Regions from separate parts of the Thalassospira sp. CH_XMU1420-2 genome, predicted to be linked through region 1. Evidence: riboswitches for the same ligand, from Rfam matches in the RefSeq annotation. Region 1 holds a riboswitch; the other holds the start of a gene.
The links. A riboswitch is a leader RNA that binds a small molecule or an ion and turns the genes downstream of it on or off. The one in region 1 is predicted to bind glycine.
Positions count from the first base shown of each region.

Region 2: it holds a riboswitch for glycine, as region 1 does, so the genes downstream of both, WA429_RS08725 (L-serine ammonia-lyase) here and gcvT (glycine cleavage system aminomethyltransferase GcvT) in region 1, are expected to answer to the same signal.

Region 1 covers NZ_JAYMEG010000001.1:637,065-640,484, forward strand. The annotation lists gene ispH (4-hydroxy-3-methylbut-2-enyl diphosphate reductase) at 1-860, opposite strand, end outside; gene WA429_RS02820 (hypothetical protein) at 1,119-1,673, shown strand; glycine riboswitch at 1,764-1,864, shown strand; glycine riboswitch at 1,868-1,977, shown strand; gene gcvT (glycine cleavage system aminomethyltransferase GcvT) at 2,037-3,149, shown strand; gene gcvH (glycine cleavage system protein GcvH) at 3,219-3,420, shown strand, end outside.
Region 2 covers NZ_JAYMEG010000002.1:879,127-882,546, reverse strand. The annotation lists gene WA429_RS08735 (murein hydrolase activator EnvC family protein) at 1-1, opposite strand, end outside; gene gpmI (2,3-bisphosphoglycerate-independent phosphoglycerate mutase) at 1-1,574, opposite strand, end outside; glycine riboswitch at 1,847-1,941, shown strand; gene WA429_RS08725 (L-serine ammonia-lyase) at 2,142-3,420, shown strand, end outside.

The DNA.
Region 1 (3,420 bases):
CAGGCATCAATCACTTCCTCGACCAGAATTTCCGGGGCAGAGGCACCGGCCGTAATGCCAAGGGTGCTGATACCGTCAAGCTTGTTCCAGTCAATGTCATGCGCCCGTTCGACCAGAACCGAACGCGTGCATCCTTCGCGCTTGGCGACTTCAACCAGCCGGTTGGAGTTTGACGAATTCGGTGCGCCGAGAACCAGGATCGCATCGGCCTTTTCGGCAATCAGTTTGACAGCATGCTGACGGTTGGTCGTGGCATAGCAGATGTCTTCCTTTTTCGGGACCGAAATCGCCGGGAAGCGGCGCTGAAGGATCTCGATGATCTTGGCCGTGTCATCAAGTGACAGGGTCGTCTGGGTCACGAAAGCAAGGTTTTCGGGATTTTCGACTTCAAGATTTTCTGCATCTTCTTCGGTTTCGATCAAGGTCATGCTGCCGACCGGAAGCTGGCCCATCGTGCCGATGACTTCAGGGTGGCCGGCATGGCCGATCAAAAGAATATGTTTGCCATCTGCAAAATGACGTTCCGCACCGCGATGGACCTTTGATACCAGCGGGCAGGTCGCATCAAGATATTCAAGCTTGCGGGTTTCGGCGGCTTCGGGGACGGATTTCGGGACCCCGTGGGCCGAAAAGATGACCGGCACACCATCGGGAACCGCGTCCAGTTCATCAACAAAAACAGCGCCCATATCACGAAGGCGATCGACGACAAATTTGTTGTGGACGATTTCGTGACGGACATAAACCGGCGCACCATATTTTTCGAGCGCCTTTTCCACGATCTCAATCGCACGATCTACCCCGGCGCAGAAGCCGCGCGGGTTGGCAAGAACGATCCGAAGACTGGCTTTGTCAGGCATGATACGGGTCCGGTTTCCAAATTGTGCCGGGACAAGCCCGCTGCACTTATTCAAACGTTCTCGTTACATAACCTGCCTGACCTTGTGGCGCAATGACTGAGCACCGATCACCTCGGGAACAATTGCACCCGATTTTGTGTTTTCATTTCGTGGCAATCGTCGAAGCGGGTTGTGCGGCTTACGGCGAAAGAATAGACTGCGCCACGACAGTGCAGATCATGCATATGTCAGAAAACAGATGGTTTGATAGAGGCTTGGATGACGATCGGTAACGGACTGCGGCGCGTTTGTGCATTGGGGATGGTCTCGGTTGGAGGATTGCTTGCAGCATGCAGCAGTAACCCGTTTGAAGAGCAGCCTGTTCCGACCTGCCCGGCAGCCTATCTGCCAAAGGATACGGCAAAGCTTGTTCAGTTCGCTGGCAGTGGCAAGGATCTGACCGATGTGATCGTCGAGGCAGAGTTCACCGGATATCTTGGTGACTGTGGCTATGACCTTGATGACAAGACGCTTGATGTCATCATCAGCCCGATCATTACGGCCGAATTGGGCCCGGCGGCACAGGGGCGTTCGGCATCGTTCAAATATTTCGTCGCCCTTCGCGATCCCGATGGAAAGTTTGTTCAGAAGTCGGTGTTTGATGTGACAATGCCGTTTGCGGACAATCTTAATATGGCGCGTTACCGTGACGAGCAGGTCACCCTGTCTGTTCCGCTTGATGATGTCTGGGCCGGTCCCGACTACGAGATTTATCTCGGATTCCAGCTAAGTGCCGATCAGCTCGACTATAATCGTCGTTTCGGTACGAACTGACCGCGGCGGGTTGAAAACCTGCCCGGGTGATTGCCCGAATTTTGGGGCTGGTCGACCGGGAACGAAATACGTATAAGGACGCATACCCAAGTGATCCCCGTGGGAGAGTGCCACGGTCCATAACGGATTGCGCGGACGCCGAAGGAGCAACCACCCCGGAAACTCTCAGGCAAACGGACCGCGGGGAGATGGGACTCTGGAAAGCAGGCGGCATCAATTTGAATTGCCGGTGACCGCCTCGCCGAAGATGTAAGCAGACCGTCGCGACAAGTCGGCTGTGATTCTTTCAGGCTCCAAGACAGAGGGGGAATGTGGTTGGCCATTGGTCGGCTATGTTTCGCAACGACTGTCCGGGAGACCTTGATGGCCGATCATCAGCCAGAACTGCTTAAAACCGCCCTTTATGACCTCCATGTGGAACTTGGCGCCAAAATGGTGCCATTCGCCGGATATGACATGCCGGTTCAATACCCGTTGGGTGTTAAGGGCGAACATCTTCATACGCGTGCCAAGGCCGGACTTTTTGATGTGTCCCACATGGGGCAGGTTCGTCTGACCGGTGAAAACCGTGTCGCGGAACTTGAAAAACTGGTGCCTGGCGATATCGCGATCCTGAAACCGGGGCGCACCCGTTATTCGACCTTCACCCAGGACGATGGCACGATCCTTGACGATCTGATGATCACCAATGCCGGTGACAGCCTGTTTCTGGTGATCAATGCGGCGTGCAAGGATGACGATATTGTTCACATGCGTGCCAACCTTGGTGACGGCGTTTCCCTTGAAGAAATTGATGACCGTGCGCTGATGGCGCTTCAGGGGCCAGAGGCAGCCAATGTTCTGGCGCGCTTTGCCCCGGCTGTTGCCGATCTGAAATTCATGAGCTTTGCCGAGATTGATATTGCCGGCATTGCCTGCTTTGTCACGCGTTCGGGGTATACCGGCGAAGACGGGTATGAAATTTCCGTGCCCAATGATCGCGCCGAAGAACTTGCGCGCAAATTGCTGGCCGAGGAAGAAGTCGAGGCAATCGGTCTTGGTGCCCGTGATTCCCTGCGTCTGGAAGCAGGGCTTTGCCTTTATGGCAATGACATTGACACCACCACGACCCCGGTCGAGGCCGATCTGAACTGGATCATCAACAAGCGCCGCCGCGAAGAAGGCGGTTTCAAAGGCGCGGATGTCATTCTTGATCAGCTGGCAAACGGGGCGGATCGCAAACGTGTCGGCATCAAGCCCGAAGGCAAGGCGCCTGCACGCGAACATACCCAGATTTTGAACAGCGACGGCGAAGAGATCGGCGAAATCACATCAGGTGGTTTTGGCCCGTCCGTCGATGGCCCGATTGCAATGGGCTATGTCGCAATTGAATTTTCCGAACCGGGCACCAAGGTCGATCTTATGGTGCGCGGCAAGGCCCGTCCGGCAGAGGTGGTTGAACTCCCGTTCGCACCGCATCGCTATTTCCGCGGCTGATTGCTGCAAATCTTGAGAATGTGCGGCGTGTGCCGCCTCGCAGACAACCGATCAACAGGGACAAAGATCATGGCTAAGAAATTCTCGCAGGAACATGAATGGATCGAGCTCGAAGACGGTATCGCAACCGTCGGCATCACCGATTACGCGCAGCAGTCGCTGGGCGATATCGTGTATGTCGAGCTTCCTGAAATCGGCAAGAAACTGACCAAGGACGGTGATGCCGCCGTTGTTGAATCGGTCAAGGCCGCAAGCGATGTTTATGCCCCGC
Region 2 (3,420 bases), on a different contig from region 1:
TCATTCTGTTTCAGGCCCTTAAGCAACGGTTTGCCAGTCATCTCGGCTGGCTGTGGCACGCCAAGGAGTTGCAGCAAAGTCGGTGCAACATCGGCAAGGCGCCCATTCTCCAATGTTACCCCTTCCGGACCGTTAACAAGAATGGTCGGCACCAGATTAAGGGTATGTGCAGTATGGGGTTCACCGGTTTCCGGATCGACCATGACCTCGCAATTGCCGTGATCGGCGGTGACAAAGGCAACGCCGCCAACCGACTTGATGGCATCAATCACCTTGCCAAGGCAGGTATCAACAGCCTCGGCTGCTTTCATCGCAGCCGACAGAATGCCGCTATGCCCGACCATGTCGGGGTTGGCGAAGTTCAGGATGATCGCGTCATATTTTTCCGATTTGATGGCAGCGACCAGTTTTTCGGTGACTTCGGGTGCGGACATTTCCGGCTGAAGGTCATAGGTCGCGACTTTGGGCGATGCGACCAGAATGCGGTCTTCGCCTTCGAAGACCTGTTCTTCGCCGCCGTTAAAGAAGAACGACACATGCGGATATTTTTCGGTTTCGGCAATACGAAGCTGCTTCAGCCCGGCCTTGGAAACCACTTCGCCAAAGATGTTGGGAAGGGTTTGCGGCGGATAGATCGCATCCATGTATTTGGCGTGTTCGGACGAATATTCGACCATACCGGCCTGAACGGCAAATTTCGGCGCGGTGCCGCGATCAAACCCGTCAAACTCCGGCACACACAGGGCAGCAAGGATTTCACGCGCACGGTCGGCACGGAAATTGGTCATCAGGATGCCGTCGCCATCCTTGATCCCGTCAAAATCGCCAATCACAGTTGGCAGGACAAACTCGTCGGTGGTGTCATTTGCATAGGCATTGGCAATTGCGGCCTCCGCACTTTCGGCAGTGCGACCATCGGCATAGTTTTTGCCCTGAACCATGGTGAAATAGGCCTGGCTGACGCGTTCCCAACGGTTGTCACGGTCCATGGCGTAATAACGCCCGGTCACGGTGACAATCTCGACATTGGCATCGCCGATCAGGGCGCGGAATTTCTCAAGGAATTTGGCAGCACTTTTCGGGGCGGTATCACGACCATCAAGATAGGCGTGAATTTTGACCGGCACACCGGCGCCCGCAATGATTTTGGCGAGGGCGGCCATATGGGCCTGATGGGAATGCACGCCACCTTCGGACAGAAGACCGGCAATGTGGCAGACACCCTTGCTATCGCGCAGCGTTGCGATGATTTTCTTGACCGTATCGGTATCGGCGATGCTTCCGGTTTTGACGGCCTCGTCAATTTTGGGCAGCTCCTGCATGACGACACGACCGGCACCCAGGTTCATGTGACCGACTTCCGAATTGCCCATCTGACCTTCGGGCAGGCCGACATCCAGACCACAAGCCTTGAGGAAACCGGTCGGATAATTGGCATAAAGCGCATCCCAGACAGGCGTATTGGCCAAGGCAACAGCGTTGTCCTTGGTTTCTTCGCGATACCCCCAGCCATCCAGAATACACAGCACCACAGGGCGCGGGCGCTTTACGGAATTCGATACAGTCACGTTCATAAACCCCACTGATAGAGATAAAGGCTGAATTACCCGTAAATATGGTGACTTACCGGGTAATTCGCCATCAATCCTGTTGCGCGGGCAGGGTGGGTCAACCGTTACTCACAACAGGCAAATGCGTAATTTCGGCAATTTAGCACGAATGTGGCCGTGAAACAGTACCCCGACCTGGAATTTTTTGCAGGTGCAAAGCTGCTTTTTGACAGGGGTATCAGACACAGATAATCTGCCCCCAACGGTGATCCTCAGAGGCGGCAGAAATGGCGTCTCGCACCACGACGGGAGAGCCCGGTTACCCGCATAACCGGCGCCGAAGGAGCAATAGCCCCATAAAACTCTCAGGCAGATGGACCGTCGCGGATAGAGGCTCTGGAGAGAGAATTCGGCACGCATACAGATCAAACATGTATGACAACCGGCTTCCACCGAAGGATGAAAACCTGTGGGTTGATGTTGTTTTCGACCCATGGGCGCACAATCTCAGGTCAAGGGACAGAGGGGGCAAGACACCGGTTCGTAAACGGCGCGATTTTCGCGCGTTCAAGAGCCGTGAAGGAGGCCCTTATGACCACCAATCCCGCCACCGGTCCCCGTTCGGGATCGCAGGACGGTTCTGTGCAAGACGTAAACCTTTCTGTTGTTGATCTTTATACCATCGGGATCGGACCATCGAGTTCGCATACCGTCGGACCAATGCGCGCCGGATACCGGTTTTGTCTTGAGCTTGATGCCCGCAATCTTTTGACCAAGGCGGGCAGTGTTGTGGTCGATCTTTACGGATCGCTTGCCCTGACCGGCAAGGGGCACGCCACAGATACGGCCGTGATCATGGGGCTTTCGGGGCATCGGCCGCGCAGTGTGGACCCCGATGATGTCGCACCAACCGTGCAGGCCATCGACAGCAGTGCGCAATTGCAGCTTTATGGCAAGCATCCGGTTGATTTCAATCGTGAAACCAATCTGGTGTTTCACTTTACCGAAACCTTGCCACAGCATCCCAATGGCATGCGGATCACCGCATTTGACCGCGATGGCGTGAAAATACATGAACAGGAATATTTCTCAGTCGGTGGCGGGTTCATCGTGTCTGGCGATGATCGCGGGGCGGAATATTCCGGCGACAATATCACGCTGCCCCATCCGTTTTCATCGGCCGATGAATTGATGGCCATTTGCAAACGCGAAGGTGCATCGATTGCCGAAATCATGATGGCCAATGAACAAAGCTGGCGCAGCCCGGACGAAACATACGAATTTGTCGATCGTGTTCATCGGGCAATGATGGATTGCATTGATCGCGGGTGCAAAACCGATGGCATTTTGCCCGGCGGGCTGAATGTCAAACGCCGGGCATCAAAGCTTTATCATGAATTGACCGAAAAACCCGAAGCAGGCCTTCGCGACCCGCTGACCGTGATTGACTGGGTCAATCTTTATGCCCTTGCCGTGAACGAGGAAAATGCCGCTGGCGGACGTGTCGTGACCGCACCGACCAATGGTGCAGCTGGCGTCATTCCGGCCGTGCTTCGGTATTACGAACGGTTCGGATCGAATGTCAGTCAGACCAAAATTCGCGAATTTCTTCTGACCGCGGCGGCGATTGGGTCGATCTATAAAAAACGCGCATCCATCTCGGCAGCCGAAGTCGGTTGCCAGGGCGAGGTCGGTGTTGCCTGTTCAATGGCCGCAGGCGCGCTTTGTGCGGTTCTGGGCGGCACGCCCGAACAGGTTGAAAATGCCGCCGAAATCGGGATGGAGCACAATCTTGGCCTGACATGCGATCCGATTGGCGGTCTGGTGCAGGTGCCATGCATCGAACGCAACACCATGGGCGCGGTCAAGG